DNA from 3 places in the Brevibacillus brevis NBRC 100599 genome. Region 2 is predicted to be linked to each of the others. Evidence: riboswitches for the same ligand, from Rfam matches in the RefSeq annotation. Region 2 holds a riboswitch; each other region holds the start of a gene.
What was found. Region 2 has a riboswitch for lysine ahead of BBR47_RS05960 (amino acid permease). Riboswitches for the same ligand answer to the same signal wherever they lie in the genome.
Positions count from the first base shown of each region.

Region 1 (10,383 bases), 2.9 Mb from region 2:
AGAAGAAAAGCCAGAAGAAAAACCGAACTTCCCGACAGCGCTCGTGGAACGTGGTGAGGTCAAGAAGACGATCAACTCAGCAGGTACAGTGGAAGCGAAGGCGCGTGAGGAAGTCAAGCCAGAGCTCAATGGCAAGGTGCAACGTGTGCTAGTCAAGGAAGGTCAGTCTGTGAAAAAAGGTGATGTCTTGTTCACGATAGACAGCTCTGATGCACAGCTGGAAATTCAAAAGCTAGAGCTGGAAATTCTAAAAGCGAAAAAAGAACTAAGTGAAATTAAACAGAAAAAAGATAAGATCACGGCTACCAAGGAAGGGAAAGTCATCGAAGTCTCAGTGGAAGAAGGGCAAGATGTCAGACCAGAAACGGTAGTCGCCAAACTTGCTAATACCGACTATTTGAAAATTATTGGGCAATTTACCTCCTATGAGTCTGAACGATTCAATGTAGGTACAAAAGTGAAGGTATTCATCCCGACTTCCATGTATTTTGTGGATGGTGTTGTCACGGAAGTGGATAGAATTGGTGAAAAAGTAGAAGGTGCTGGCGGGATTCACAATGTCGAAGTATTGGTCAAGAAGCCTGGGGCCATTTATGTTGGGGACAAGGGTGAGGTACAATTCACGGATGATAAGGGACTCTTATATGTAAGCCGAAATCAGAAGGAATTCCAGCTGCCAGATGAAATGGAGATATTGGCTGGTACTTACGGGAAAATCGGCAAGGTCAACGTGAAAAAGGACGATGTAATCAAAGTAGGGCAACAACTGTTCAAGATGGATATGGAAGCGTCCGGCATGGAGCTGATGGAAAAAGAACTAGCGCTAAAAGGGTCCTTATTGAACATGGAGCAGAAAAAGCGTGAAATTGCGAAGAACCAAGTAACAGCGCCAATTAGTGGTGTCATCACCAAGCTAGGTGTAAAAGAAGGCGAAGCGCCAGGGTCAGAGCCTGCGGCCATTATTATGGACACAACTTCTGTTTACTTTATGGCAGCCGTTGGAGAGCTTGATATTCCCGCGATTAAAATCGGACAAAATGTCGATGTTTACGTGTATGCATTTGGTACAGAGCCGTTTAAAGGTAAAGTCGTAGAGCTCCCGAAAGAAGGGAAAAAAGAAGACAAGGAAGTTCGTTTCGCGGTAAAAGTGGAACTACTAGACAAGGCTGAATTTAAGCATGGGATGACGGGAGATAACGATATTATCGTCGCTCAAGCACAGAATGTCCTGCGCTTGCCAAGCAATGCGGTTGAGATTCTGGGGCCAGGTCAGGGTACCGTAATGGTGAAAGATCCGAGCACTGGAGACCCGATGCCGAAAGACGTACAAATCGGGATTGAAGGTTATGATTTTATTGAAATCAAAGGCGGCTTGAAAGAGGGAGAAGAGGTTCTGGTGACCAACGCCGAAGGCATGTAAAAGCCAATTGAATTCGTTTATAGCGACAGCCCCGTTGCCACTGGCCAAAAACCTTAGGAAACGGGGCTGTTTTTTACACGCATACGATTTTCAACGATTGAAAAGTAATGGTAACGTTGCAGACACTTTCGACGTCAAACTATGTAATGGATGGGAAATCTTACAGCCGTTTTCCTTTGCAAACTGATTAGCAACAGGTGCCATGGAGAGCTGTGCCACTGCAATTGGTTGATCTGGAAACGTTTGGCGGAGCTGATACAAGGCGTCTTTTATCGCTTCTCTGTACGCTTCTTGCTTGTTTTCCATGAGCAGGGCAAAAGCATTTTCGACGAGAGATACTTGTACCTCTGGATGAAGGTTGTGGGAATGGGCGAGCTTCACGAGACGCTCCATCGTAGGTTGGACAGTAGCGGGATTGGAGAACAGCAGAACTTGTGGCTCAGGATGACGGGCAAGCTCATGAAAAAATGGTCCATCGATTGTGAAAAGTGGGACAGTGGCAGTTGCTTCAACCTCTGGTGTTACCAGTGCGGCATACTGTGTGCAAGTGATCACGATTGCATCGACCGCGCAGCTCTGCATCCAGTTTAGCTGCTCACGTAATTTGGCTTGTGCTTGTTCCGTGGTATGGACAGGAATTCCCGCGTTTTGCAGGAGTAAACCTGGATCAACAAAATGAAGGAGATCTACGTCAAAGGCTGCGAACGCATCTGATAAGAGGGAAATATTCGAATAATGTCCATGGAGACAGGCAATCCTGGTCATTTTACAGCTCCTCCTTGTAGAGTATCCTTCTCTGATTTCTTATGGGCAAGGACGCGAATACGCTTGTAATCGAGCACCCAGTGTCCCTCTTGAAACAGAGCAGGACGCAGTATGTCAGTGACTTCCCTACATACTTGCTGGATATCATCTGAGGACAGTCCAGCAAAAAAAGGACTGCAAAAAGAATTCAGCCAATGCGAAAGCCCCAAGTCCCCATCAGCCATGACTGTCGGACGATCAAAATGGGAGGCAAATACGACATGGAAGCCTTGCTTCTCCAAAAGGGTCGTGTACTCTCCAATGCTTGGAAAATACCAAGGTGAGCGCTCATCAGCAGATATTCCTCTTCGTGCTAAAGCAGTCCGTAATGCTTTTGTGATTTGTCCGCAATTGCCGTGCCCTCCAAATTCGGCAACAAAGCGTCCACCGGGAGCAAGAGCCAACCAAACGGTTTCAACGACTTCTGCAGGGCGTTTCATCCAGTGGAGTGCGGCATTGGAAAAGACAGCGTTGTAACTGACATCTGTACGATACGTATGCGCATCGGCTACTTCAAAAGCAAACGGCGGATATTTTTTGCGAGCAGCCTCAATCATGGTTGCAGAAAAGTCGATTCCTGTTACATATGCTCCTGCAAGCGATAGTTCGGCACACAGGTCGCCTGTTCCACAGCCTAAGTCAAGAATGCTTTCTCCAGGAGCCGGCTGTAGCCAGTCCACTAACCCTTTGCCGTATTCAGAAACGAAATTCATTTTGGCGTCGTACAGTCCGGCATTCCATTGATTGGCTTGTACCATCTGAATCCCCTCCTTTTCATCCATTTTTACCGACTAGGGAGATATAAGTCAAATCTATATAAATTATAAACCGGATAGTATTTAACTATATCTAACGCGCGAAAAAGCTCTATGTTTGTAAAGGATATTGCGCCGTTTTTGTCGAATGATCACAGTTGAAAATTGTAAGGAAGAAAGTAGGAGGACAATTCGTGAAAAAATGGGTTGTAAAAGCACTTCTAGTGTGTTTGGCAACGGGCACCCTTTTGTCAGGTGTGTCAGTACCGCCAGCCATGGGGGCCGGGGCAACAGCATCCATGAAAAAAAACAGCCAAGTATCTAAGCCACTCCGGCAGCAGCCTGTTCACGATATGGTTATCTTTAACGATTATCAGGTTGCAGGACTGGATTCAAATGGTTGGAACTGGGTGAAGAATGATGAGTTTATTCTTCCTCCCGAGACACCACTTGATATTGACGTGATACAGACTACTTATGGAACTGGCACCAACATCAATCGGAAGCAAGTTTTATTGGATGGCGTAGAGTTACCGGAGTATCAAGCCGAAAATACCTCGTCACAAACTACTTTCAAATGGCAAGTACCTCGGTTTACCATTCCAGCACAAAAGCTGTCTGCTGGCTCGCATACCTTGACCTTTGTTGTGACAGATGCCAAAGGCAAGAGCAGCACAGTGCATGTGCGATTTCTGGTAGAGGCCATAAATTACCCGAGCATATTTAACGGGGAAAAGGCAGAGGGAGAACCAGTACCAAGTGGCGGGCAAACGGCGATTTTTGGAATGATGGGTTCACACGACTTTACCAGTTCTGTACGGGGCACGTGGAAATTAACAAATAAGTCCACGAGTACAGAGATGAGGTCTGTTCAAGAAACAGTATTTTCGACGGGGACGTTGTTGACGGGGCAGTATGAGCTCCTCTTTGTTCCAGATGATACAACCATGTCACCTTGGATGACAACGATTCAAGTAGGCGTTGCAGAGCTGTACATGGGAACGGATGCAAGCGGTCAAAAGCTGACGCAAGATCAGAAAATAACAGCTCCAGCAGCACCAGGGAAAGTTCCATTGTATTCGCCAATCCCAGGAAGATGGTCGGTGAACGGGACAGGACAAACCTTGACAGACGCGCAACATTTTGAGGTGGACATTCCTGAGAGACTGGCTGGAATCACAATCGCTGTCACGTTTGAGCCTGTTTCGGGGCAAAAAGAGAAATCGTCTTTGTGGGGCGATACTTCGGCGACAACGGTTCAAATACAAATACCAGGTGCACCAAATGCCTGCGGCCCTGCTGGTGGAAATGTCACGATGGATGTGTTGATGAAGCAAAACGAAAAATCAACACCGACGGTAGAAAAGATGAACCTGTATTCCTCTGATAATACAGTCAAGCTGTATCAGAATCCTGTTCATGTGATCTGGCTGACCACTGCTGCCGAGCACATTGAAAAGGGAAGTGAAGCAGATGATGATGAGGGGCCAGGTGTATGGGCGATCGATAACGTCATTGCCGATGAGAGCAAATTGAATTGGGATCACACGGGATTGCTGTTGTCCGGCTACAAGCCAGGTCGCTACAAAGTCAACTACTATAGTAAAAGAGACCCGGCGCAAGTCTGGTGCGGCTATGTTCAAGTGATAGAAGATTCGCCTCCAATCAAGTCGTATCCGGCATGTGAGCCAGGGGATACAGGTGTGAGTCCACCAAGTTCGTCACTTCTTCTTCGAAGCGAGAGCGGCAAGGAATACCGGGACGGACAAAAGATTACCGTGAACGCAGGCGATGATCTCGAAATGGAAGACCTAAGGCTGATCGCTACTCATGCTGAGCTAGTCGGATCCAAAAAGATCAGGGATAAGAGCGAAAAGAAGTCCTACTATATGCCAAAATTTGAATGGAAACATGGCGAGATCGGTATTGGTGCCAACCGGAAGCACAGTAATGGTACCATTTCCTCAGAAAATCGGATCGAGATCTTTTTCGGGGAAGAAGAGATCGCCAGCATCAAGCCCAGCAAAGGTGATGTCGACGATAGCGAGGGACTTGAATCACTGAATTTGAACAGGTATATCGATACGGATAAGCCTGGGGAATACAAGATCAAGGTAACGAATACGCTCAGCAATAAGACCTGCACGGTTATCAACTCCAAAAGAAAGTACACGAAGAAAAACGATGTAAATGAGCGTAATGAAACATTGACGCTTACCATTGAAGTGAAATAGTAGATAGGAAACCCCCTTGCATTTTGGCATGGGGGTTTTCGACTACAAGGGGAGGAAGCTCTGTGACAAATGAACAGAAGGTAATCTTGGAAAAGTTCGGCTTTCGGATCGAAGGAGAGCAAGTGAAACATTTGAAGCTGGGGATCGTAAGAAATATAAAAGAATTCGTCTGCCACGCCACGCCAGAAGAGTTGCAGGACTATATCAAGTCCATCTTGCGCAACCAATGTCAGTGGAAGCGAGGAGAATCTGAGTGAGCAGGCAGGGAGGTTGTTGGGGTTGAAAGAGTCTAGGGAGACATTGGTTACGGCCTTACGCGAAGTGGAGGACTGGGAGAAGGATCAGAACGACTTGTGGTTCTGGGAAAAGCTTGGCAGACTTCCTTTTGTTCTCTTGGATCGGATTACGCCTGCATTTGTTCAGGAGAAGCTGGGAAAAGCCGTAGATGAAATGGCAGCCTTTCTCGAGACAGGTGGGACTTATTTGGTGCAGGATGAATCCATATACAAGTGGTTTGACAAACGCTTAGAGGGATACGGTTCTTCTGTAATTGGCAAGGAGGAGATTGCTGCTGTACCGCTTACAATCATGAATGATGTCGCAATGGAGCTGAAGGATTCACGTGCGAATTTTGCCACGGTACAAGGTGCGACGACTGGCTTCGGGGGGATATTTACCCTTGCGATCGATATCCCGCTATTGATGGGGACATCCCTAAAAGTATTACAAGAGATGGCGCTTGCCTATGGCTATCGACCGGAAGAGAAGAGGGAGCGGCTGTTTGTCGTCAAATGCTTGCAATTTGCTTCATCAGACATCGTAGGGAAAAAAGCGATACTCGCTGAGCTCTCCCGCTTTGATGAACCAAGTGCGCAGAGAGAGGTAATGGCACAATTGCAGGGATGGCGTGAAGTCGTGGTTACGTACACAGAAAACTTCGGGTGGAAAAAGTTATTTCAAATGGTGCCTATCGCGGGTATTTTGTTCGGAGCGTATTTGAATCGCTCAACTGTAAAGGATGTCGCCGAAGCGGGGATGATGCTGTACCGCAAACGGCGCATCCTGGAGCGGCTGCGCGAGATTGAAAAGAGCATGGAGATTACACAGACCACTCCTCAGCAGTAAGAGCGTAGATGAGATGGTCCTCCCATACACCGTTAATTTGCAAATAGCGTAACGATAGCCCCTCCTGGCGAAAACGGTTTTTTTCCAAGACACGAATGGAAGCTTGGTTGCGAGGCATGACAGCCGCTTGTACCCTGTGTAGCCCAATATCCGTTAAAGCAAAGCGAAGGGCAAGATTTACAGCTAGTGTTGTATAGCCTTTGCCATTGCAGGTCTGATCCATGAAGTAGCCAATCGTCGCATTTTGCCATGCGCCGCGTGCGACATTCGACAACGCTACACGTCCAATCATCTTTTCAGATTCCCGGGAGAATACACCAAAAGCATAGGCAGTACCACGTTCAAAATCATTCTGTGCTTGTGAAATCTGTTCTTGCTGTGCTGGAAGGGTCAGAAATGAAGCGGGGCGGATCGGTTCAAATGGTTGGAGAAATTCATGATTACGCAGCCGAAGCTCTAGGAGCTCGGCTGCGTCTTGTTGGTGGAGAGGCCGTAACAGAATCTCGTCTGTATGTAGTGGCATGAGATCAATCCTCCTTAAAAAGTTGGATTGATAGTATAGCATGTGCCAGAGTATTTGGGAAACATCGATTAGCCGAGCAATTCAGCAAACGATACCCCGAATGCTTTGCAAGTTTCCACTTCTTTTGCTGTAGGAGAAAGCTCGATTTTCAAACCTTCCAGAGGAGTTTCTGCGCCACGCTCACTCGCCTTTTTCAGCAAAATATCAACAGCTGCACCGACATGCTCGTAAGCGGAATCGCAAGAGCCAAAAGCAACAACCTTTTTCCCACTAAGGTCAATATCGTCCATCTCCTCATAGAAATCCAGGCATTCATCTGGAAGTTCGCCATCGCCCCATGTGTAGGCACCAAGCAAGATTCCGTCGTAAGCCTCGAGTTCTTTTGCATTCGCGTCCATTACTTCTTTTATCTCCAGCTCAGCACCAGTTGAACGAATACCTTCTGCAATTGCTTCAGCAATTTCCTGTGTATTCCCTGTCATGCTCGCGTATACCATCAAAATGCTCATAAAACGTAAAACCTCCAGTTAGATAATGAGTATCATTCTCACAAATAAAATTAATGAAAATGAGAATCGTTGTCAATAACTTTTTTCATCTTGCCACGTTTCATTGATTTTGGTAGAGTTAAATAAAATTAATATAATGTACACTAAATAGAGGTGCGCCGAAGAAGAGTAAGCCTTTTCGTAATCTGCCAGGGGGCAGGAGAAGGAAGAAAGGCTAAAGCGCCGAAGCTTATGCTATGCCCCTACGTAGCACAGGCTGGGGTGTTTCATGAAAAATGAACATCCTGTCACAAGGGACCTTACATCTTTTTGTGGAGCGCTATTTATGATTTGCTTACGTAGTATCAAAAGCAATGAGATAGCGAATGCACTCATTGCTTTTTTTGATTTACCATGCTGTTATTTTGAGGAGGATGTAACAATGAACATGATGGATGCTAACGAAATTATCGCGTTTATTCAAAAAAGCGAAAAGAAAACACCTGTGAAGGTATATGTGAAAGGGAACCTGGAAGGAATCGACTTTGGTGCGAGCTCCAAAGCCTTCATTACTGGTCCGACTGGTGTTGTTTTTGGTGAGTGGAAAGAGATTGAGCCAGTACTCGCTGCTAACGCAGACAAAATTGAAGATTATGTAGTAGAAAGCGATCGTCGCAACTCCGCTATTCCATTGCTGGATACAAAAGGGATTCAAGCGCGTATTGAGCCAGGCGCAATTATCCGTGACCAAGTGACAATCGGTAACAATGCGGTCATCATGATGGGTGCTTCCATTAACATCGGTGCAGTGATCGGTGAAGGTACGATGATTGATATGAATGTTGTAGTAGGTGGACGTGGAACCATCGGGAAAAACTGCCACATCGGTGCTGGATCGGTTATCGCAGGCGTTATCGAGCCGCCGTCTGCACAGCCAGTTGTTGTCGAGGATGATGTTGTCATCGGAGCAAATGCTGTCATTCTGGAAGGTGTACGCGTAGGAAAAGGTGCTGTTGTTGCAGCAGGTGCTGTCGTCATTGAAGATGTACCTCCATACGTAGTAGTTGCGGGAACACCTGCACGTGTGATCAAGCAAATCGATGAAAAAACTCGTTCCAAGACAGAGATCAAGCAGGAGCTACGTCAGCTGTAAGGGAGAGAGTGCACATGGACTGGCGTTCGCTCGATGAACAATATATCGTCTCCTCTTATAAAAGAATTCCGATTGCCATAGAGAAAGGCGAAGGAAATTACTTGTACGATACGAATGGGAAGAGTTATCTCGACTTGTTTACTGGACTCGCGGTAAACGTTTTGGGGCATTCTCATCCGCGCATTGTACAGGCTCTGCGTGAGCAGGGAGAGCGCTTCTTGCATATTTCCAATGTATTTTTAAACAAGCCGGCTATTCGATTAGCGGAGCGTTTGGTTGCGAACAGCATCAGCGGTAAGGTGTTTTTCACCAACTCTGGTGCGGAGGCCACAGAGTCTGCGATCAAGCTGATTCATAAATGGACGAAAAACGAGGGAGCAGGTCGTGAAGGCATCGTTGTTTTACGCAACAGCTTTCACGGGCGAACACTTGGAGCAGTACGTCTGACGAGGCAGGCTCACGTCTATCAAGACTTTCCTCAGCCAGCTTTTCCTGTTTATGAACTGGATGTGGAGGACACGGCAGGATTGCGAGCGATTTGCCAGGAGGCAAGACCCGCTGCGGTCCTTATGGAGCCAGTCTTGGGTTCCGGCGGTGTCGTACCACTAACAGAAGCGTTCTTGCGAGAGGTAGCTGCCATCTGTGAACAAGAAGGCATGCTCTTTGTCATGGACGAAATCCAGACAGGAATGGGCAGAACAGGAAAGCTGTTTGCTTATGAGCATGCAGGCGTAACGCCAGATCTCATCCTATTCGCCAAAGGCATAGGGGGAGGGCTTCCACTCGGCGGTGTCATCGCTGGTCCAAAGCTGATGAACCAGTTCAAACCGGGGGATCACGGAACGACATTTGCACCATCGCCATTGTCTGCTGCCCTGGGGAATGTCGTGTTGGACGAATTGCTTAATCCAGCCTTCATCCCTCATGTAGAAGAAGTGATTGCGTACCTGTGGTCGGGTTTGGAAGCGTTGCGAACGCGTCTTCCAGATCAACTGCAATCTCTTCGCGGAAAAGGCTTGATGGTTGGAATTCCGCTCTCTTCCACCCCGGAAGAGGTAAGCCACTTGCAGCAAGCATTGCTTGACGAAGGAATCCTTGTAGACGTGACGCAGAAAACGATTGTTCGTCTGCTTCCGCCACTGACGTTGACAAAAGCCGATGTCGACCGTTTCCTTGCTGTGTTTGAAGAGCAATTAACAGCAAGAACAGGTTCGAAAAAGGAGGCGTAGACCATGACGACTTCCTTGTTTACACAAATTCGCCGAGATTTGCACCAAATACCGGAGCCAGGCTTCGCGGAAGTGAAGACGCAACAATACTTGCTCGATTATTTGAAAAAGCTGCCTCAGGAGCGAATCGAGATCAAAACGTGGCGGACAGGCATTTTGGTCAAGCTGGCAGGAACAAAGCCAAAACGACTAATTGCCTGGCGGACGGATATGGATGGCCTACCGATCGTAGAGGAAACGTCCTATCCGTTTCGATCGCTTCATGAAGGGTATATGCATGCTTGCGGCCATGACATGCATATGGCAATCGCTCTTGGCCTCCTGACGCATTTTACTGAGCATTCGATCGCAGATGATTTGCTGTTCCTCTTCCAGCCGGCAGAAGAAGGCCCTGGCGGTGCTTGGCCGATGATGGAAAGTGAAGAGTTTGCAGAGTGGCGACCGGACTGCATTTTTGCCCTGCATATCGCGCCAGAATATCCGGTTGGTCAAATTGCAACAAAGCCAGGAATTTTGTTTGCCAACACTTCTGAGTTGTACATTGATCTGGTCGGCAAAGGGGGGCATGCAGCCTTCCCTCACAAGGCGAATGACATGGTGGTTGCAGGAAGCCATCTGGTGACACAGCTTCAATCGATTATTTCGCGCAATA
Region 1 is NC_012491.1:4,086,971-4,097,353, reverse strand. It holds gene BBR47_RS19600 (efflux RND transporter periplasmic adaptor subunit) at 1-1,420, shown strand, start outside; gene BBR47_RS19595 (hypothetical protein) at 1,511-2,185, opposite strand; gene BBR47_RS19590 (class I SAM-dependent methyltransferase) at 2,182-2,982, opposite strand; gene BBR47_RS19585 (hypothetical protein) at 3,174-5,213, shown strand; gene BBR47_RS19580 (hypothetical protein) at 5,276-5,470, shown strand; gene BBR47_RS19575 (EcsC family protein) at 5,484-6,338, shown strand; gene BBR47_RS19570 (GNAT family N-acetyltransferase) at 6,313-6,861, opposite strand; gene BBR47_RS19565 (flavodoxin) at 6,930-7,370, opposite strand; lysine riboswitch at 7,511-7,700, shown strand; gene dapD (2,3,4,5-tetrahydropyridine-2,6-dicarboxylate N-acetyltransferase) at 7,792-8,502, shown strand; gene BBR47_RS19555 (aspartate aminotransferase family protein) at 8,517-9,731, shown strand; gene BBR47_RS19550 (N-acetyldiaminopimelate deacetylase) at 9,735-10,383, shown strand, end outside.
Region 1: another riboswitch for lysine. It lies ahead of dapD (2,3,4,5-tetrahydropyridine-2,6-dicarboxylate N-acetyltransferase); the one in region 2 lies ahead of BBR47_RS05960 (amino acid permease).

Region 2 (10,015 bases):
CGATTATTTTGGAAGGCAAAACGATGAAAGAGGTAGCCACTTTTGTTTCGCAAAAGCTGTCCACTCTCGATTCAGTTGTCTCAACAGCTACACATTTTATTTTGAAACGCTACAAGCACGATGGCGTTGAGCTGGAAGATCGTGACGAAGATCACAGAATGGTGGTTACGCCGTGAGTACACAAGTCAAAGTCAAAAACCGTTTATCCAGTACAGTTCAATCGTTGAAGCCATCAGGAATTCGCCGCTTTTTCGATTTGGCAGCCTCGATGGAGGGAGTCATTTCCTTAGGTGTAGGGGAGCCTGATTTCGTCACTCCTTGGCGCATGAGAGAAGCTTCGATTTCTTCGCTGGAGCGTGGACATACAGCTTATACATCCAATGCAGGTATGCTGCCATTGCGTGTGGAAATTCAGAAATACTTGGAAGAACGTTTTTCGGTCAGCTATCATCCAGAGACAGAAATTCTCGTGACGGTTGGCGCCAGCGAAGCGATTGATATCGCACTGCGTGCCATTCTCGATCCAGGTGATGAAGTATTGGTCGTAGAGCCTTGCTATGTCTCCTATGAACCAGTCATTCGCTTGGCTGGCGGGGTGCCGGTTTTCCTGAAAACAACGATGGAAAACCAGTTCAAGCTGACACCGCAAGAGCTGGAGACGCACATCACCGAGCGTACAAAAGCAATCATTTTCTGCTATCCCAATAACCCGACCGGGGGGACGATGACGGCTGAGGAGTGGAAAACACTTTTGCCGATCATTGAAAAGCACGACCTCATGGTGATCTCTGATGAGATTTATGCGGAGCTTACCTACGGTCGCATGCACGATAGTATCGCGGCTCTGCCAGGGATGAAAGATCGGACGATCCTGATCTCCGGTTTTTCCAAAGCATTCGCGATGACTGGCTGGCGTCTGGGATATGTCTGCGCGTCACCTGATTTGCTCGCAGGCATGCTGAAAATCCATCAGTACACCATGCTGTGTGCACCGACAATGGCTCAGATGGCTGCATTGGAAGCACTACGCCATGGACGTTCGGATATGGAACGAATGATCGAGAGCTACCGTCAGCGCCGCAATTATGTGGTAGATGGATTCCGTCATATCGGTTTGACTTGCCATGAGCCGGACGGAGCATTCTACGCATTCCCATCTGTAGCCTCTACAGGTCTCAGCTCTGCTGAGTTTGCGGAGAAGCTGCTGATGGAGGAAAAGGTAGCAGTCGTACCTGGAGATGTGTTCGGCGAAAGCGGAAAGGGACATATTCGTTGTTCTTATGCAACATCGATGGAGCAGTTGAAGAAGGCGCTGGAACGTATGGAGCGCTTGATGGGACGACTGTCCTAAGATTTTCCGGGAAATAAAAGGGGGCGGCTTTCAAGCTGCTCCTTTTTTTACGAGTGGTTGTGGTGGGGAAGAAGCGCATTTCCAGTCTGCACTTCGGCCTACGCCCCGCAAGGGGGGATTCACTGGCCGCTTCGGAAAAAATGGCGGGAGCGCTTCAAACGTAGAAGTTTCGATGGAGTGTTTCATAGGTGAAGCTGAAATTCCCCGCCATTTTTTCCGAAGCTGGGATGGGCTCCAGAGGCGCTTGACTGGAAATGCGCTTCTTCTTACGCGGCTGTGGTAAGGAAACAGCTTGAAAGCTAATGCAAGAGGATAATTGAAGGTAGGGCAAGAAGTTTTAATGTCTCAAGCCTTTTTAGGAGGAGATTCCTAATGATTTCACTGCCAACCCATTTTACCCAAACAATTATGGACGTACATAAAGAAGCGGGGCGTCTCTGGCTCGATTCCTTTCATGAGTTGATTGCCGATTGCGAAGCACGGTGGTTATTAAAAGTGCTTGAGCCGTTTCCACTCTCCTATAACTTTGTAGCACCAGTTGTGTTGCAGGATGGGAGGAGCGCAGTGCTGAAGCTGGGAGTGCCTGGACTGGATTGGCAGAGAGAGCTGGCAGCGATTCGGGCTTTTGCAGGCAGGGGAATGGTGCAGCTACTCGATGCTGACGAGGAAAAAGGGATCATGCTTTTGGAGCGGATCATGCCAGGAGAGACACTGGACAAGCTGAGTAGCGAAGATGAGCGAATAAAATACTTGGCGGACGTGATCAAAAGAATGCATACATCCGTTTCGAAAGGTGGCAAGCTTGCTCCTACGTTTCCAACGATAGCAGACTGGGCTGTGGGACTGAAAAAGATTCGCCCTCATTTCCAAGGGGAGACAGGACCGATTCCTGAGCAAATGGTGGAGCGGGCTATGCAATGGTACAAAAAGCTTCTTCCCACACAAAAAGAATTGTGCCTGCTGCATGGTGATCTTCATCATGAAAATATTTTGCGGGCAGAAAGAGAGCCGTGGTTGGCAATTGATCCAAAAGGGCTGATCGGGGAGACGGAATACGAGGTGATTCCGTTTTTGCTGAACCATTTGCCAGAGGATGGAGTAGAAGAGGTAATGAAGCAGCGGGTCGATGGGCTGACGAAGGCGCTGTCTTTGCAAAAAGAGAGAGTGTTGGCGTGGGCGTATTGTCATAGTGTGCTATCGGCTTGGTGGTTCATAGAGGATTTTGGGGTAGACGGTGGTCGTCTGGTGATGCCGGGAGTTTTTGAGAGACTGTTAAATGAGTAAGGGCTTCACCCTTTGGGATGAAGCCTTCTTTATTTTATATGAATAAATGAGATCCTTCGTAATGCGGAATATTAATAGCCAGTTGACTGGTTCAAGGTGGTAGCAGCGAGATTGTATTGGTAAACCGATTCAATTGCTTTTGTTTCAGAGTCAAACAGGCTTGCTTCGTCTTCCATCAATTCTTTCATCGATGCCTTCCCCAATCTATATTGATCGATTGTTGCCTGATAGCGCTCCAATGCGGTTTCTTTCTTTGTTGTACTTTCTTCTAATGCCTTTTTCGCTGCCAGTACCTTCGTATAGTTGTCACTTACTTCTTGACCGATTTTCTTTTGCGTTTTTTGTTTTTGCAGTTCCGCTTTTTTGTGCTCATTTTTTGCAATTATTCCTTTATGTGTGCTTAGTGCGGAATACTCTGCCGTGTAATCAATTCTTACTTGGGTAAAATCTATTTCTGCTTGCGCTTTGATCATCTCAGGACGCTTTTCAAAAGCCTTTGCTTGCAATTGCTCCAGGGAAAGCAGCTCGTGCTGGGTCAGATCAGTCGCGATCATTCTCCATTGTCTGTCTGCTTTTTCATTCAATAAATCGTTGAGCTTGGCCAACGCTTGCTTATAGCTGGCTTCAAGGGCAGCAAGATTTTTGTGAGCTTCTGTTTCTTGGGAGTTCAACCAGTACTGTCTTTGCAAGCTCTTCTTTTGCGCTTTGATCTTGGCGTCTAATGATTGGACTTCGAAGAAAGCTTTATGTACTTGCAATTGAACGGTGTTTTTTTGCGTATTCAGGGCGACTTCATCGGCAACCACTTCTTTGATCGCTTTGGCGGCGTCTTCGAATTTCTTTTTTGCATCAGCCAGAGTTATGACGTCGGATTTTTTGATTTCTTCCTTTTCTCTTAGTGTGATGGATGTTTCGTACTTCGTTATATCTAATTCAATTCGAAGCAGCTCCAGATCAACGCTGTTCTTTATTGCCTGTTCGACTGCGAAATCTAGCGACAAAGGGGAAACATCCGTCTGTTCCGCAGTGGCCACGAGTGGAGCAGCCAGAGCAAAATGGGCACCACCTGTAAGGAGAGAAGTGACTAAAGTTGTACTATAAATGTGTTTGAAGAGCCTGGATTTCATGGGGCAACCTCCTGATTATATATAAAAGAATTTGATAACGATTCTCATTATCAAATCCATGAAAAGTATATATTTCCAATACAATTTCGTCAATAAAAAAATGTTTTTCACCACGTTCTTGGCCAGAACCCCAAAAGAAATCCCCTTCCGGAAAAAGGCAAAGTGAGCAACTGCCAGTTTCCCCAAAGGGGATTTGTTTTTCATAATGGGAAAAGTACTATTCTTTGTCCCTGTTTTCTTTGTTTTCCGTAGCCGACTTGGCAGTTTGGTTCAATGTCCCTTCCTTTGGCGTAAGGGAGTAACCATGCATATTGCTTCCGTTATAACCCATGTCGGGCTTTTCCTGTGAGGTACGATCAGTCATTTGCTTCCCCCTTATTTTGTCCAGTGGACGTAGAGTCTTGCTGCACATACGGATTGTCGACGTCATTTGGTTCCTTGTCCAGATTGGTACGGATTGCGAGCATTGGACTCGTGGGAGGTTGAGCGATCAGTCTGTCATCCAGTTGCTTGAAATCAGGCAGGTCGTTTTCGCGATTGTCAACCATGTTCGTCTCCTCCTTTACGGGTTAGTATATCCACCACCTGCCTGTACATTTCCTTAAATGGAAAAGCAACGGGACCCGGACTACACCAGAAAAAAACAGCCCAAGTCCCAGAAAGTTCGGGAGGGGCTGTGCCGATCATCTTTGTGCAGTTAACTCGTTTTCTTGGCCAGGCTCTTCATAAAAGAAGCAAGATTCGTTTGTAGCAATGGTGTGATCGCTGAAAAGGAAGCATTTTCAGTGAGCGTATTCATTTGACGAACAAATTCAGTGGTGTCCTTTGTATTTACATTCTCGAAGCGGTTAGTGATTTTTGTGTTTTTTAAATCGGAGAGAAGCGTAGCTTGTTCGTTCCGGTATTGTGTGATCCAGTCTGGACGATGTTGCAGCTTTTTGACGAATTGAATCAGCATGCTTACTTTCTCTGTTGGATTGGTTGTGGCCGCTTGCATTTTTTTGTAGGCTTCTGGGTCATACCGCTCCATCAGCTTGGATGGATTAACATAGTCGTTCGGCGCCCCTTGTGGTTTCTGCGGAAGCTCTACGTAACTGACACTGCCAGTTGCAGGGTCAACCTTTCGTGTTTTGGCAACGCCTGCGAGCAGATGGAGGGTATCCAAAAATTCAGCAGCATTTTTCTCATCAGCCATGTATTGGTCTGCCAAATATTTGCCTTGGGTTAAACCGACTTCTACCAAAGCAGCTCTTTCTTCATCGGTGTAGGTGGATTGGGAGTTGAAAAAGTTTTGCTCCAGGATGTGGTCAAAGGCTTTGCGAGCCTCGGGTGGCTTATCTGCGAAAATTTTATCCAAACGCTCATTAATCTCAGTGCTAAAGAAAAATTGGACGCTGTGATGTTCGATGGCATCAGCAGGTAGCTCGCGTGCTTTGTGTGAACGAAGGTCTACCGTATCGGGCTTGGGCAATCCCAGACTAGTTCCCGTCACCATTTTAGGTGCAGTTTGGCTAGTTGGGAGCTGGGGGGTTAGGTAGCGGGAATACGATTGGATTTGCATGTTCTACTCTCCTCACATGGATTCATGTTCAGTCGTGAAGGCAGGAGATCATGTTTACCTTTTATCAGATGACTAGTATGAGTTGTGAGAACGGAAGGAAACGGATCTCAATTGCTTCTTTTCTATACTATCGGCTATTGTGGGGCGGTTTTTAATAGGTTGGCAAATATGAAAAAGGACTCCCGTTCAGATAACGGAAGTCCGTATTTTTCTTCGATTATTTCGTGTGCTCATCCATGCTGAAGTCTACTTGTTCAAGAGGGACGACCTTGGTCTTTTGCGTGATTTTATAAGCGAGCCAAATGAATAGGAAGAGTGGCAGGCCAATGTAAGAGACCAGGACGCCATACCAGTCGACCGTTCCCCCGATGAATGCGGAGTAGTTTTGCCCAAAAATAACGATACAGCAAATGATGAAGGCAAAAATCGGTCCAAACGGGAACCACTTTGCCCGATAAGGCAATTCGCTTAAGTCTCGGCCCTGAGCGATAAACGCTTTGCGGAAGCGGTAGTGACTAATGGCAATTCCCAGCCAAGCGATGAAGCCTGACATACCGGACGCATTCAAAAGCCATACATACACTTCGCCATCCCCAAACAGAGAGGACAGAAAAGCAAGGGCGCCGATGAGCGCAGTCAAGATCAAGGCATTGATTGGTACACCGTTACTTGTTACTTTTGCGAACCATTTTGGTGCTTTTCCTTCCTTCGCCAAGTTCCACAGCATGCGTGTAGAGGCGTACATGCCAGAGTTACCAGCAGACAATACAGACGTGAGAATAACCGCGTTCATGACGGATGCTGCAAAAGCAAAACCGGCATTTTCAAATACTATCGTAAACGGACTGATCGCAATATCCGTAAGGTCGCCACTGATCAGATTTGGATTATCGTATGGAACCAGCAACCCGATGATCAAAATAGCGAGGATGTAGAAGAGCAGGATGCGCCAAAAAATTTGACGGATGGCCTTTGGAATATTGCGGGCAGGGTCTTCGCTTTCCCCAGCTGCTACACCAACCAGCTCTGTTCCTTGGAAAGAGAATCCGGCAATCATAAAGACACCGAGCAGGGCCATGAAGCCGCCATTGAATGGCGCGTCGCCTTTGGTGAAGTTTTGGAAGCCAACTGCTTGACCACCCATAATGCCAAAAATCATCAACACACCGACAATAATAAAGATGATAACCGTTACTACTTTAATCAAGGCGAACCAATATTCAGATTCTCCATAGGCTTTCACAGACAGGAGATTCAAGGCAAACAGCAATCCGAGGAACAAAGCGCTCCACACTATCGCTGGGGTATCCGGGAACCAATATTTCATAATGAGTGCAGAAGCTGACAGCTCGACGGCAATGGTAATCGCCCAGTTGTACCAGTAGTTCCAACCGAGAGCAAAGCCGAGAGATGGATCGACGAACCGTGTGGCATACGTCGAAAACGAACCGGAAACAGGCATAAAGGCTGCCATTTCACCCAAGCTGGTCATTAAAAAGTAAACCATGATACTAATAGCGAGATAGGCGACTAAAGCTCCACCTGGTCCGGCGGAATGAATCGAGCCTCCACTCGCGAGAAACAATCCCGTCCCAATCGAGCCGCCGATGGCGATCATCGTCAGGTGTCGGGCTTTCAAACCACGTTGCAATTGATTTTGTGACATAAGCTACTTGCACGACCTTTCTTGATTTTTGAGAAGGAAGGTCGGAAATTAAAAAACCGCCATAGCCAAAAAAATGGCATAGGGCGGTATCATCCAATCCCCACCAAGCCTTCACTGAAGATAGCTCACCACGTTTGCTTGGCATGCAAACGTGACAGTTCTGCCCCTTTCGAGTACAGCCCCAACCCAATCGCACAGAGACGCGATATGAGCTTCGGCGGATTTTCCTTACCTGGAGTCATTGATTTTCTCTGAATCTCGTACAGGATGATATAAAAGCCGCGACCTCTATCCCCACCGTGAAAGATGAGGATAACATGTATGAAATTATGTGATTTAACAACTATAAAGGATTGTTCGGGATTAATCAATGTGAAATTTTGTTATTCAAATGAGCGTCTGGTGGGCCAGGAGCCTTGCAGCTTGCGAACTTGGACGATTTGTCCCGTATGAAACGCATCATGCAAGACAAGACTCATTACGTTTTGGTAAATGGGTGTATAGGTAGCCATCTGGTTTAACTCTTCATCCGTCAGCAAGGAAAGCTGTTCATGAATGTGGCGGTGGACGCTTTCCATTTTCAAGAGGGTAGCTTGCCAAGCGTCTTCGTCAGCGGGACCACCGGATGGGGTGAAGGTATCATCGTTCGTCTCCGCGGAGCCAGGGAATTCGGTGCCCAAAAGACGATGCAAGAGGCGTTCTTTGTAATAAAGAAGGTGGCTGACGTTTTCCCAGATGGTGTTGGCTGCTTCTCCCACAGGGCGCCAGCTAGCCTCCGCTGCTGATATCCCGGAAAGCGCTTCTTTTAGGGGTGGATACCAGTCTTCCTTGTCATACGCACATTCCCATCCGTGCAAAAGCAATTCCTTCCGATTCATACGCTTCCTCCTCGTCTGTGAAACAGATTGATGAAACGCTATAATAGCAATAAGAAATGAAATTGTAACTGGTTAATCTAGTTACGGTGGTTACGAATAAAGATTACCATATCCTGTATGGTCATACAAGAGGGAAAAATGAAGGGTTTCGTCAGGAGAGTGGATGACATGGACTGGCTTTGTATCGATTTTTTAAATAGTGATTGGCGGGATTGGCGCGGTTCTGGTCGTTGGGAAAATCGCCTAGAGAACCAGGAATGGCTGTCATCCTTTTTGCAAACATACAACCTAACCGCTCCGCTGCCGATGAATGAGGCGTATGCCGCGTCTCTTTTGCAATTGCGGGAGCGTTTGAGACGTATGCTGGAAGCCGTTGTCCGTGGAGACCGATTCCAAGAGGAGGACCTTGCGGAATTGAACAAAGTGTTGGCTCTCGCCCCTTTTCATATACAGGTGTTGTATGTGGATGAGGAGGGCGGCTACAGGCAAAAGCAATCCAGTCAAGCAGAGGGATGGCCCCTCGTCATGGCACAAATTGCGGCTTCTTTCGCGGAGCTGCTTGCCCCGCAGCATCTGGAGCGAATCAAAATATGTGACAACGAGGATTGCCGCTGGGTGTTTTATGATGAAAGCCGCAACCGGGTGCGCCGCTGGTGCGATGACAAAATGTGCGGAAACCTGATGAAGGTGCGCCGTTTTCGTGAGCGGAAAAAGGAGAAAGGGTGATGCGCATAGGCTCACCCTTTTTATCTGTTCGTTATGAAGCTGGGGTCAATTGGATCAGCTGAGGGTAGATGGTCGAGCCCGCTGCTACGATGCCTGTGCTTTTCCAGCAAAAATCATTCCCCTGTGTATCCGTAATTTTGCCTCCGGCTTCCTGGACCAGAAGGGCACCAGCCAGCCAATCATACACCCCTTCACCGTATTCCCAGTAACCGTCGAGTCGTCCGCACGCCACATAGGCCAGATGGAGTGATACCGCGCCTTGCATGCGGATGGCAAAAGCTTCTGGCATCACTCGCGTCAAGGAATTCGCTGTATACTTTCCGACCAAGAGGTTCATCGGCTCAGAGGAAGCAAAGAGCGTCCCTAGAATGCACTCACTCAGAAGCGATTTGGATGAGGTACTAATTTTTTGTCCGTTTAAAAAAGCTCCACGCCCGTCAATTGCTGTAAATAGTTCATCACGGCATGGATCATAGACAAAAGAAACAACCGTGCGTCCTCCGTCAATCAGGCAGAGGGAAGTAGCCCACATCGGCATTTTTTGTAGAAAGTGAACGGCTCCATCGATTGCATCTATCACCCAATAAGGACTTGTGAATTCAGGCTTTTCCTGTGCACCCAGATCGAATTCGGCGTCAGAGAATTGATAGGTGGGGAACCGCTCGGATAATGAGCGCTTTAATCGAGCTTCAACCACGGGATTCACCTCTTCAAAGCGTTTAGCCATTGCTTCCTTGCTGTGGCAGGGCGCGCCTTTTTCAAATTCCACTAGCAGCTCCATTCCAGCACTTCTTACCAGTTCCTCGCAAAATTGCACATCTTGTAGATTCATAACAATTCCCATCCCTTCTCTTTTTTGGTGAAAATTAGGTAGTATGTTTGAATACTACTATATAAAAATCAGCTCGTCAACACCACGGAAATATCGAGATTCACAATTTATGCACATGTGCAGCGTGTTTGAGACATAATAAGTAGCATCATACATAGGGGCGGAAACGAGGTGGGCAGGATGAGTCAAGCGCGTAAAAAATGGTTCCAGGCACTCGTATTGGTGACACTTGCAGCGATTTGTCTGGCTATATGGTATTTGCAGCCATATCAGCCCGATCAGGCAGCACTAACGGCCATGCAAGGCGGTGAAGGGATAACAGTCATGGATACGAATGACTGGATTATCTTCCAAGGCGGGGAGTCACGCGAACCGGGACTCATCTTATATCCGGGAGCACTCGTCAAACCGGAGAGCTATGCACCGATTGCCCGTTCCTTGGCAGGCTCCGGCTACCATGTTTTTCTCGCACGAATGCCGCTGAATTTGGCTGTAAGTGATATGACGAGAGCGACACAAGTATTAAAGGCGTATCCGAATAAAACGTTTGTCATCGGAGGACATTCACTCGGTGGTACTATGGCAGCTCA
Region 2 is NC_012491.1:1,148,593-1,158,607, forward strand. It holds gene BBR47_RS05925 (Lrp/AsnC family transcriptional regulator) at 1-176, shown strand, start outside; gene BBR47_RS05930 (aminotransferase) at 173-1,351, shown strand; gene BBR47_RS05935 (aminoglycoside phosphotransferase family protein) at 1,724-2,635, shown strand; gene BBR47_RS05940 (TolC family protein) at 2,707-3,762, opposite strand; gene BBR47_RS31175 (hypothetical protein) at 3,980-4,126, opposite strand; gene BBR47_RS05950 (hypothetical protein) at 4,119-4,310, opposite strand; gene BBR47_RS05955 (hypothetical protein) at 4,460-5,323, opposite strand; gene BBR47_RS05960 (amino acid permease) at 5,541-6,989, opposite strand; lysine riboswitch at 7,103-7,288, opposite strand; gene BBR47_RS05965 (DinB family protein) at 7,373-7,867, opposite strand; gene BBR47_RS05970 (CGNR zinc finger domain-containing protein) at 8,036-8,593, shown strand; gene BBR47_RS05975 (inositol monophosphatase family protein) at 8,625-9,425, opposite strand; gene BBR47_RS05980 (alpha/beta fold hydrolase) at 9,606-10,015, shown strand, end outside.

Region 3 (10,383 bases), 590 kb from region 2:
CCATCAGATCGTGAAAGCCGGGCTGGCTTTGGTTCCAGAAGGGCGTGCAATTCTCGGGAAGATGACCGTACTGGAAAACCTGGAGATGGGCGCATTCCAGCGCAACGATGCACAAGGCATCAAGGACGACATGGAGAAGATGATGACGTGGTTCCCCATCCTCAAGGAGCGTCTTTCCCAATTGGGAGGGACGATGTCTGGTGGTCAGCAGCAAATGCTAGCCATTGCCCGCGCATTGATGTCTCGACCGAAGCTGCTGCTTTTGGACGAGCCGTCAATGGGCTTGGCTCCCATTGTGGTGGCAGACATTTTCAAGGTGGTCAAAGAAATCAATGCAGAAGGTACGACCGTCCTGATCGTGGAGCAAAATGTCAAGCAGGCCCTCAAAATCGCTGATTACGGGTATGTGCTGGAGGCTGGGCAAATCGTATTGGACGGCACAGGAGTAGCGCTGTTAAACGACGAGCGTGTAAAAGAAGCATATTTGGGCGGTCGCAAACACTAGGTCTGCCTGTAAAAACTGTCGCCATGGAATGAGGCGGCAGTTTTTTTCGTATGGATTCCATGGTACTATGAAAGATAGAACGTATATTCTCTTATGATGCGAAATGGGAAGGAAGCCGGATACGATGCCAACCAAATTGACGAGAGAGCAAATGGAATATCTTGTTCATCAAGTACAACGCTATTTTAAAGAAGAACGGTCGGAAACACTCGGCAATTTGGAGACGGAAGAGTTGATTGCCTTTTTTTCAAAAGAGCTCGGCCCTTTCTATTACAATCAAGGGGTGCAAGACAGCCGCAAGCTGCTGATGGAACGGATGAGTTCCTTAGAAGATGAACTGTATGTATTGGAAAAGCCAATCCAAAAGAACAAATAGATGCCAGGCAGATATAGAGCAAAGAGGAGAGAGCAGCCATGAACAGCTCCTTAAAAGATAAACTGGCCGTCCTGCCAGATAAACCAGGCTGCTACCTGATGAAAAATGCGAGCGGGGAAATCATTTACGTCGGAAAAGCCAAGGTGCTGAAAAACCGCGTCCGCTCGTATTTTACAGGCAGTCATAACGGGAAGACGCAGCTGTTGGTCAGTGAGATCGTGGACTTTGAGTACATTGTGGTATCCTCAGCGATTGAGGCGCTTATTCTCGAGTGCAACCTGATCAAGGAGCACGACCCGCGCTACAATGTCATGCTCCGCGATGACAAGACGTATCCATACATCAAGATTACGAATGAGGCGCAGCCACGTCTGGAGATTACCCGTAAGGTATTAAAAGATAAAGCCAAGTATTTCGGGCCCTATCCGAATGCCGGAGATGCTTCCGAGGTGAAGAAGCTGCTGGATCGACTCTATCCGTTGCGAAAATGTCGCAATATGCCCAAGCAGGTTTGTCTTTACTACCATTTGGGACAATGTCTTGCGCCCTGTGTGTACGAGGTATCGGCAGAGGAAAACCAGCGTTTGGTGGATCAAATCAGCCAGTTCCTCGATGGTGGCCATGAGGAAATGAAGCAAACCCTCACGGAAAAAATGCTGCAAGCCGCAGAAAACATGGAGTTCGAACGAGCTAAGGAATATCGTGATCAGATCAAGAGCATCGAAGCCGTAATGGAGAAGCAGAAGATCACGTTCACCGATACGATAGACCGCGACATTATCGGGTTTGCCGTGGAAAAAGGCTGGATGTGCATCCAGGTGTTTTATATGCGAAAAGGGAAGATGATCGAGCGTCAGACGACTTCCTTTCCATACTATGGAAGCGAAACCGAGGACTTCATGTCTTATGTGAGCCAGTTCTACTACGACAAGCAAAATGCGCTGCCAAAAGAAATACTGCTCCCGCAAGAGAGTGAGCCAGAGCTTTTGGCTGAGTGGTTGGGCATCAAAGTCCATGCTCCGAAAAGAGGCAAAAAGCATGAGCTCGTGAAGATGGCTACCGAGAACGCCCGTATTGCTTTGCAGGAGAAGTTCGCGCTGATGTCCAAGGACGATGCTCGTACGGTCCAAGCGGTACACAATCTCGGTCACATTTTAGGGATTCCGGTTCCTCATCGAATTGAAGCGTTTGACAACTCCAACATTCAGGGAACAGAGCCAGTGTCTGCAATGATTGTGTTTACAGACGGCCGCCCTGATAAAAAGGAATACCGCAAATTCAAGATCAAAACCGTAGAGGGACCAGATGATTACGGCTCCATGCGCGAAGTTGTTCGCCGTCGTTACTCTCGTCTGCTGAAAGAAAACCAGCCAATGCCCGACCTGATTGTGATCGATGGTGGTAAAGGCCAAATCAGTGCAGCTATGGACGTGCTGGAAAACGAGCTAGGTCTCTATATTCCTGTCTGTGGTCTGGCGAAGGATGAGAAGCACCGCACTGCTCAGCTCATGTACGGAGATCCGCCAGAGCCTGTAAATCTTAGACGTGATAGCTATGAGTTTTATTTGTTGCAGCGTATCCAGGATGAAGTCCACCGTTTTGTTATTACGTTCCACAGACAATCCCGGACAAAAACAATGCTTTCCTCGCAGTTGGATGAGATCCCGGGTATTGGTGAAAAGCGGCGCAAGCTGTTGTTCTCTCATTTTGGCTCGTTGAAAAAAATGCGCGAGGCGACCGTTGAAGACTTCCGCCAATTGGGAATCGGCGACAAGCTGGCAAAAGAAATCATTGGGCATCTGCGTAAGCTGGACACATAGCCAGTGTGGCTTTTGGAACAACCTTTAAAAAGGAATTGATCCATTTTTAGACTCATGATATAATCCGATTCAAACAGAATAGTTAGCCTCACTTCCATTATGGAGTGAGGTAGAGGCGCGAAAACCAAGAGTACCACCCTGAGATCGGGTATCTGTGAAGGGTCGGGAAAGGGGAATTCGCCGAAGTGTGGAGGGAAACCCGCTTTTCTCCATGCTGGGTCTGCGTTGAACAAATGCAGGACTGTCATCTGCACAATGACCAATTGTCAGATGGAGAGCTATCTCACGGTGTGTCAATGTGAGTTTTGATGGTGATAACTGTCAATCTTCGTTGTCCGCGTGTATTGGGAGGGAGGAACCGGTATGTCGAAACAGTAGGCAGCGGCAGGTCTTATTCCTTGTCGGTGCCTTTTTTGTAAAATAAAAATGCAAGACTTTTCCTTATAGAGAGAATAGTGAAAAACCATACGATACGAGATAAATACCAATATTGGATATGAGAAAAAGGGAGAGAAGCCGCATGGGGTTGATCGTGCAGAAATACGGAGGCACCTCTGTAGGTACCATTGAGCGAATTTTACGAGTTGCGGATCGAATTATCAGCTATAAAGAGGAAGGGCATGATGTGGTAGTTGTTGTTTCTGCAATGGGGAAATCTACTGACGTGTTGGTAGACATGGCCAAGCAGATTAGCGCATACCCATCCGAGCGTGAAATGGATATGCTGCTGACCACGGGGGAGCAGGTATCGATCGCGCTTTTGTCGATGGCCTTGCATACAAAAGGCTACGATGCCATTTCTCTTACGGGCTGGCAAGCTGGAATCACCACAGAGGCGATTCACGGAAGAGCACGGATCAAGCAGATTGATCCAGAGCGGATTCAATCCGAGCTCGGTCGTGGTCGTGTGGTGATCGTGGCAGGATTCCAAGGGATCAGTGACGAAGGGGAAATTACGACGCTCGGCCGCGGTGGATCGGATACATCTGCGGTTACACTCGCAGCCAGCTTGAACGCTGAGAAATGCGAAATCTTTACGGACGTGTCCGGGGTTTATACAGCTGATCCGCGAATGGTTCCAGCTGCGAGCAAGCTGGATACGATCTCGTATGATGAGATGCTGGAGCTGGCGAACCTCGGTGCAGGGGTTCTTCATCCTAGGTCAGTTGAGGCTGCGAAAAAATACAAGGTAAGGCTGGTCGTCCGCTCTAGCTTTACTGCCGAAGATGGTACGTACGTTGAGGAGGTTGCCAACATGGAAACAGGAAGAGTAGTAAGTGGAGTTGCACACGATGAAGATGTAGCCAAAATCACGGTTGTCGGCATGCCTGCCAAGGTCGGGACACTCTCCCGTCTGTTCAATACGCTGGCGGACAATCAGGTGAACGTCGATATTATTATCCAAAGCTCTTATGATGCTACTGTTACAAATATTTCTTTTACAGTTGCAGCGGATGACCTGAAAAAAGCACTGGATACGCTGGACAGAAACAAAGAAGAGCTTGGCTTTGAAAAAGTCGATTTCGAGGAAAGCTTGACCAAAGTATCCATTGTCGGCTCTGGAATGATCAACAATCCAGGGGTAGCTGCCGAAATGTTCCGCGTTCTGGCAGAAAAAGAAATTTCTATTAAAATGGTATCAACTTCTGATATCAAGGTTTCTTGCGTCATTCCAGCAGCTTTGACAGAGCTGGCTGTTCGCAGTCTTCATTCGGCCTATGGTCTGGATGTTGAGGAAACCGCGGTTGTGCACGGAGTATAAAAAGATAGATGCTCCCTCTCCCTTCTTATAGGTAGAGGGGGCATTTTGTTCATGACGCCACTTGTACAGAGATGCGTATGTCTGAAGGGCTTTCCATTTCGATTTTGCTGAACGCTTCTTTTTCTTTCCACTGCTCAATCATACCTGCGATGATCCCGGCTTCAAAGGAAAGACTGCAACCTAGTCTTTCTATAGACTGATAGCTAAAAATGGAATGATTGAGTGAATAGACGATCGTTTGCTCGTTCTCCTCGAGGACGTCTAGCTGACCTAATCCAAGCCGAATAAAAGGCATAATCGGGCCTGTTGCAGATTGAATGGGGATTTGGCGACCCATATTTTTTCCTATCCAATAGAGAATATGGTTTTCACTATCGCCTAGCAGGGTGCTAGTAAGCGTTTCGCGTAGAAGATGATAGCCAAGATAGGGCATATTCATTCTCTCTGCATAGGGAATGGTCTCTGGCGGCAATAGTGCTGCAAGCTGATCCTTCTCTTTCATATGTGCTTCCCTCCTGTCTTTACTAGATTATGAGGAGGGACACGCATTCATGACATCGGAATAGAAAAAATAGCTGGACTAAACAAAGTTATTCTATCAATGTATTTAGTACATTGATTGTCTTGACGCTCTGTGTCGACAAGAGTACAATTGGATTTGGTCATAGTTTTGCCCAACTTTTTCTCGTATTTTGACACATTCCGACAAATTCATTTGATCTAGTGAACGCAGTCATTTTGTGAACAGCGTCAAGATCCCGTTCATAAAATGATCGTGGTGGTTTTGCTATGTCTAATGGGTGAGGCAATGGGTTAGGATATTGGGGAAAGGTCTATCAAAACGGTCGAAGCCGTTTTGGACCGCTTGCGGTGATGCTTGACGTTTTTCACAAAATTGAGAGTTACATACATTGAAAGGGGGACCATTGTATGGCGAAAGGCCATAGCTTTCTCAGTCACAAGCTCCACTCACTTCTTGGTTTGTTTCCGATCGGGCTCTTCCTGCTGTTTCACTTGACAGCTAACTACCAAGCGACCCGTGGAGCCGAAGCTTTTAATCAAACAGTTGGTTTGATTGAAAATGTTCCATTCGTATTGGTGCTTGAATTTGTTTTCATCTACCTCCCGATCCTGTTTCACGCTATTTACGGTATCTACATTGCGTTCCAAGCAAAGCAAAACGTAGGGAACTTCGGCTACTTCCGAAACCAAATGTTCTTGTGGCAACGTGTTACAGGAGTCATTACCCTCATTTTTATCGTTTGGCACGTTTGGGAAACCCGTATCCAAAAAGCAATGGGTGCACACGTGGATTTTGACATGATGGCAAACATTTTGAGCAGTCCTGCAATGATCGTATTCTACACTATCGGGATTATTAGCACGACTTTCCACTTCTCCAACGGACTGTGGTCGTTCCTGGTTCACTGGGGAATTACAGTTGGGCCGCGTTCCCAGCGCATTGCAACATTCCTGACTTTGGGCGTATTCGTAATTGTAACCTTCATCGGCTTGCGTGCGATGTCGGCTTTCATTTTGTAGGGATAGGGGGACAAAACACATGGCAAAAGGTAAACTGATCATTGTCGGTGGAGGTTTGGCCGGCTTGATGGCTACCATCAAAGCAGCAGAAAAAGGCGTTCCTGTTCAGCTGTTCTCCCTGGTTCCGGTAAAACGTTCCCACTCTGTCTGTGCGCAGGGCGGTATTAACGGAGCGGTAAATACCAAAGGGGAAGGCGACTCCACATGGGAGCACTTCGACGATACAGTATATGGCGGAGACTTCTTGGCAAACCAACCGCCAGTTAAAGCAATGTGCGATGCAGCACCTGGCATCATCTATATGTTGGACCGTATGGGCGTTATGTTTAACCGTACGCCAGAAGGTCTGTTGGACTTCCGTCGTTTCGGGGGAACCAAGCATCACCGTACCGCTTTTGCGGGTGCGACAACTGGACAACAGCTTTTGTACGCATTGGACGAACAAGTACGCCGTTATGAAGCTGAAGGTCTGGTAACCAAGTACGAATATTGGGATTTCCTCGGAGCCGTTTTGGACGATACAGGAACCTGTCGCGGGATTACTGCACAGAACATGCGTTCCGGTGAAATTCAATCCTTCCGTGCGGATGCCGTTATTTTGGCAACAGGCGGACCTGGTATCATCTTCGGTAAATCGACGAACTCGATTATCAATACTGGTACAGCAGCATCTGCGGCGTACCAACAAGGGGTTATCTACTCCAATGGTGAGATGATCCAAATTCACCCAACTGCAATCCCGGGCGACGACAAGCTGCGTCTGATGTCCGAGTCTGCTCGTGGTGAGGGTGGTCGTGTATGGACGTACAGAGACGGTAAGCCTTGGTACTTCCTGGAAGATAAATACCCTGCTTACGGAAACCTGGTTCCGCGTGACATCGCGACTCGCGAAATCTTCTCTGTTTGCGTAGATATGAAGCTGGGTATCAACGGCGAAAACATGGTATACCTCGACCTGTCCCACAAAGATCCAAAAGAACTGGATGTAAAATTGGGCGGTATTATCGAGATTTACGAAAAATTTGTTGGGGATGACCCACGTAAAGTTCCAATGAAGATTTTCCCTGCGGTTCACTACTCCATGGGTGGTATGTGGGTAGACTACAACCAAATGACCAATATCCCTGGTTTGTTTGCAGCAGGTGAGTGCGATTACTCTCAGCACGGTGCAAACCGTTTGGGTGCGAACTCCCTCTTGTCCGCGATCTATGGTGGTATGGTAGCAGGTCCAAAAGCGATCGAGTACATCAATGGCTTGAACCAATCCTCTGATGACCTGTCTTCCACGCTCTTCGACGGCTTCACAAGCAAAGAGCAAGCGAAATATGACAGCATCCTGAAAATGGACGGAACAGAAAATGCTTACCTGATCCACAAGGAACTGGGTGAGTGGATGACTGACAACGTAACGGTAGTACGTTACAACGACCGTCTGCAAAAAACGGATGATAAGATCGTTGAACTGATGGAACGCTACAAGAAAATCAACATCAACGATACAAATAAATGGAGCAACTCTGGTGCGGCGTTTACCCGTCATCTGTGGAACATGCTCGCACTGTCCCGCGCGATCACAATTGGTGCGCTCAAGCGCGACGAGAGCCGCGGTGCTCACTACAAGCCTGACTTCCCTGAGCGTGATGACGAAAACTTCATGAAGACGACAATGGCGAAGTTCAATGCTGAAACGACTGCGCCTGAAATCTACTATGAAGACATCGACGTATCCCTGATCGCACCACGTAAACGTGACTATACGTCTGACAAGAAGCATTAAGAGAGGAGGAAACTGATCATGGCAGAAAAATTGATTCATTTGATTATCACTCGTCAAGATAGCCCTGACAGCACTCCGTACAAGGAAGAGTTCAAAATCCCTTACCGTCCTGGTATGAACGTGATCAGTGCTTTGATGGAGATCCAACGTAATCCACTCAACGCACAAGGTCAAAAAACGTCTCCAGTTAACTGGGAATCGAACTGCTTGGAAGAAGTATGCGGTGCGTGCTCGATGGTTATTAACGGAAGACCACGTCAAGCGTGCTCGGCACTGGTAGATAAACTGGAACAGCCGATTCGTCTTGAGCCAATGAGCACCTTCCCTGTACAGCGTGACTTGTCGATTGACCGCAGTCGCATGTTCGATGCGCTGAAGCGCGTAAAAGCGTGGGTTCCAATCGATGGTACGCATGATCTGGGACCTGGTCCTCGCATGCCGGAAGTGGAGCGTCAATGGGCGTACGAGCTTTCGAAGTGCATGACGTGCGGTGTTTGCTTGGAAGCTTGCCCGAACGTGAATGCGAAGTCTGACTTCATCGGTCCGTTCGCAATTTCGCAGGTTCGTCTGTTCAACCAGCATCCAACGGGTATGATGAACAAGCATGAGCGTCTGGAAGCTTTGATGGAAGATGGCGGTATCGGTGATTGCGGTAACTCGCAAAACTGCGTACAAGCATGTCCAAAAGGCATTCCGCTGACAACCTCGATCGCTCACATGAACAAAGAAACAACTAAACATGCAGTGAAGAAGTTCTTCTTCTCCTAATTGTTTGCAATAGAAAAGGCGTGCACCGGTGATCCGGAATGCACGCCTTTTTTCAGTTACATGTCGCTGTAGTGGAGAGAAGAATATTTCCAGGCTAGGCTCCAGGCTCCGTCCTGCTGGGGCTGAGACTGTCCGCTCCGAAGGGATTCGCGGGGAAACGCAAAAGTCGTAGCCGCTTCGTCGTATGGGCACGGTTGCGTTTCTGTTGCCCGCGAATCACTTCTCCGCTCGGTAGGACTCCACAAGTCGCTACGCCTGGAAATATTCTTCTCTGTCGTAACTGAAGACATTTTTCCTTCTTTTAAGGCTTTTAAAACTCGTTTAACACGGAAAGCTCGTAGAGAAAACAGGAGAAAACAGCGAAGATCTTAGGGACACCGACCGAGACGCAATGCAAAAAGCGAAACACGCCCTTAAGCGGCCACCTCTGAAAAACATCCTGAGGATACCACTTTGGCCGCGGTTTCGCTTTTTACATGGAGTCGTGCAGTTAATCCCCCAGGGGGTGGCCCTAGAAGCTAAGCGTTTTCTCCTGTTTTCTCCCCACCACAACAGCAACGTACAAGGAGTTTATTCACTCGCCTCGATAACCGCCGCCATTGCCAGCTTTTCAAAGATGCTAACGAAGTGCTGAAGTTCATCCTCACTGAGGTGAGAAAACATTTTATTTAGTTGTTCTCTCCGATTCTGCTTGGCTACTTGCAGAATTTTTTTGCCAGAATCACGCAAGCTGATGTAAACAACTCGGCGATCTTCATCATCACGATCACGGGCGACGAAGCCGTGTTTATCCAAACGGTCGACCATTGCTGTGATTGCGCTTGGTTTGACCCCCATTGATTCAGCCAACTCTCCAACCGTGCATTTTTCCTTCTGTTCCAACTGATGAAGAATGTAGAATTGGGGGCCAGTTAAACCAGAGACAGGTTCGGCTAATTGTGTTCCCATCGTGCGCATAATGGTACGAAACGCCTCCTGCAAGCGCTCAAGCGTATCTGTAGAGGGGGAGGGCATGCTCGTATCATCTCCTTATTTGATCTATTTCTTCGAGAAAGGGAATATTTGATATGCAATATTTAACGCAATTAAATATTGGCTGAAATTACTTCGTTTGTCAACCTTCGCGAAAAGAAGGGAATACCCAAGCCATTCCTAGTGAAAACTGAAAACATAATGGAATGACTTCCAGCAAGGGGGCAAACGATGAAGAAAAAGGTATGCAGCATTGGATTGATATTGGCTTTGCTTCCCGCAACGACTGTCAGCACAACAGCGTTTGAAGGAACGGCGACCATTCGTACGCAGATTTTGCAGGATCTCGCGGAAATGCACGAGCCATTACATACAGGCAAGGCGGACAAGGAATATAAAACGACGGCAGATGAATGGCAACGACAAGAACTACTACTGCGAGGTGAGCAATTAAAATCTGCGCCTGTCGATTCGCTGGAAATGATTGAGGCGACGAAGGCTTGGGAGGAAGCGGGGGTAAAAGGGGAAGGGATGCTCGTTTCGGTGATCGATACGGGAATCAATCCGCGCCACCCCGATTTACCTGCCCCACATGATAAGCGTTCAGCCATGCAAAAGTCAGGCTCTTCCCAGAAGGTGATTCCTGGCTTTAACTGGGCTGACCGTACGCAAACAACGGAAGACGTATCGGAATCTCAGCATGGTATCCATGTTGCGGGAATTATTGGTGCGAACGGAAAAGTAAAAGGGGTTGCACCTGAAGCCCAGCTCATCAGCCAAAAGGTATTTTCCAATTATCAAAGCGAGGTTCCTGGGCTAGGTGAATCGATTTTATTTGCGATCAATGATTCTATTACGAAA
Region 3 is NC_012491.1:1,735,720-1,746,102, forward strand. It holds gene BBR47_RS08725 (ABC transporter ATP-binding protein) at 1-505, shown strand, start outside; gene BBR47_RS08730 (DUF2164 domain-containing protein) at 630-881, shown strand; gene uvrC (excinuclease ABC subunit UvrC) at 920-2,701, shown strand; lysine riboswitch at 2,804-2,990, shown strand; gene BBR47_RS08740 (aspartate kinase) at 3,222-4,463, shown strand; gene BBR47_RS08745 (YslB family protein) at 4,513-4,965, opposite strand; gene BBR47_RS08750 (succinate dehydrogenase cytochrome b558 subunit) at 5,394-6,005, shown strand; gene sdhA (succinate dehydrogenase flavoprotein subunit) at 6,025-7,782, shown strand; gene sdhB (succinate dehydrogenase iron-sulfur subunit) at 7,801-8,550, shown strand; gene BBR47_RS08765 (MarR family winged helix-turn-helix transcriptional regulator) at 9,121-9,564, opposite strand; gene BBR47_RS31775 (S8 family serine peptidase) at 9,754-10,383, shown strand, end outside.
Region 3: another riboswitch for lysine. It lies ahead of BBR47_RS08740 (aspartate kinase); the one in region 2 lies ahead of BBR47_RS05960 (amino acid permease).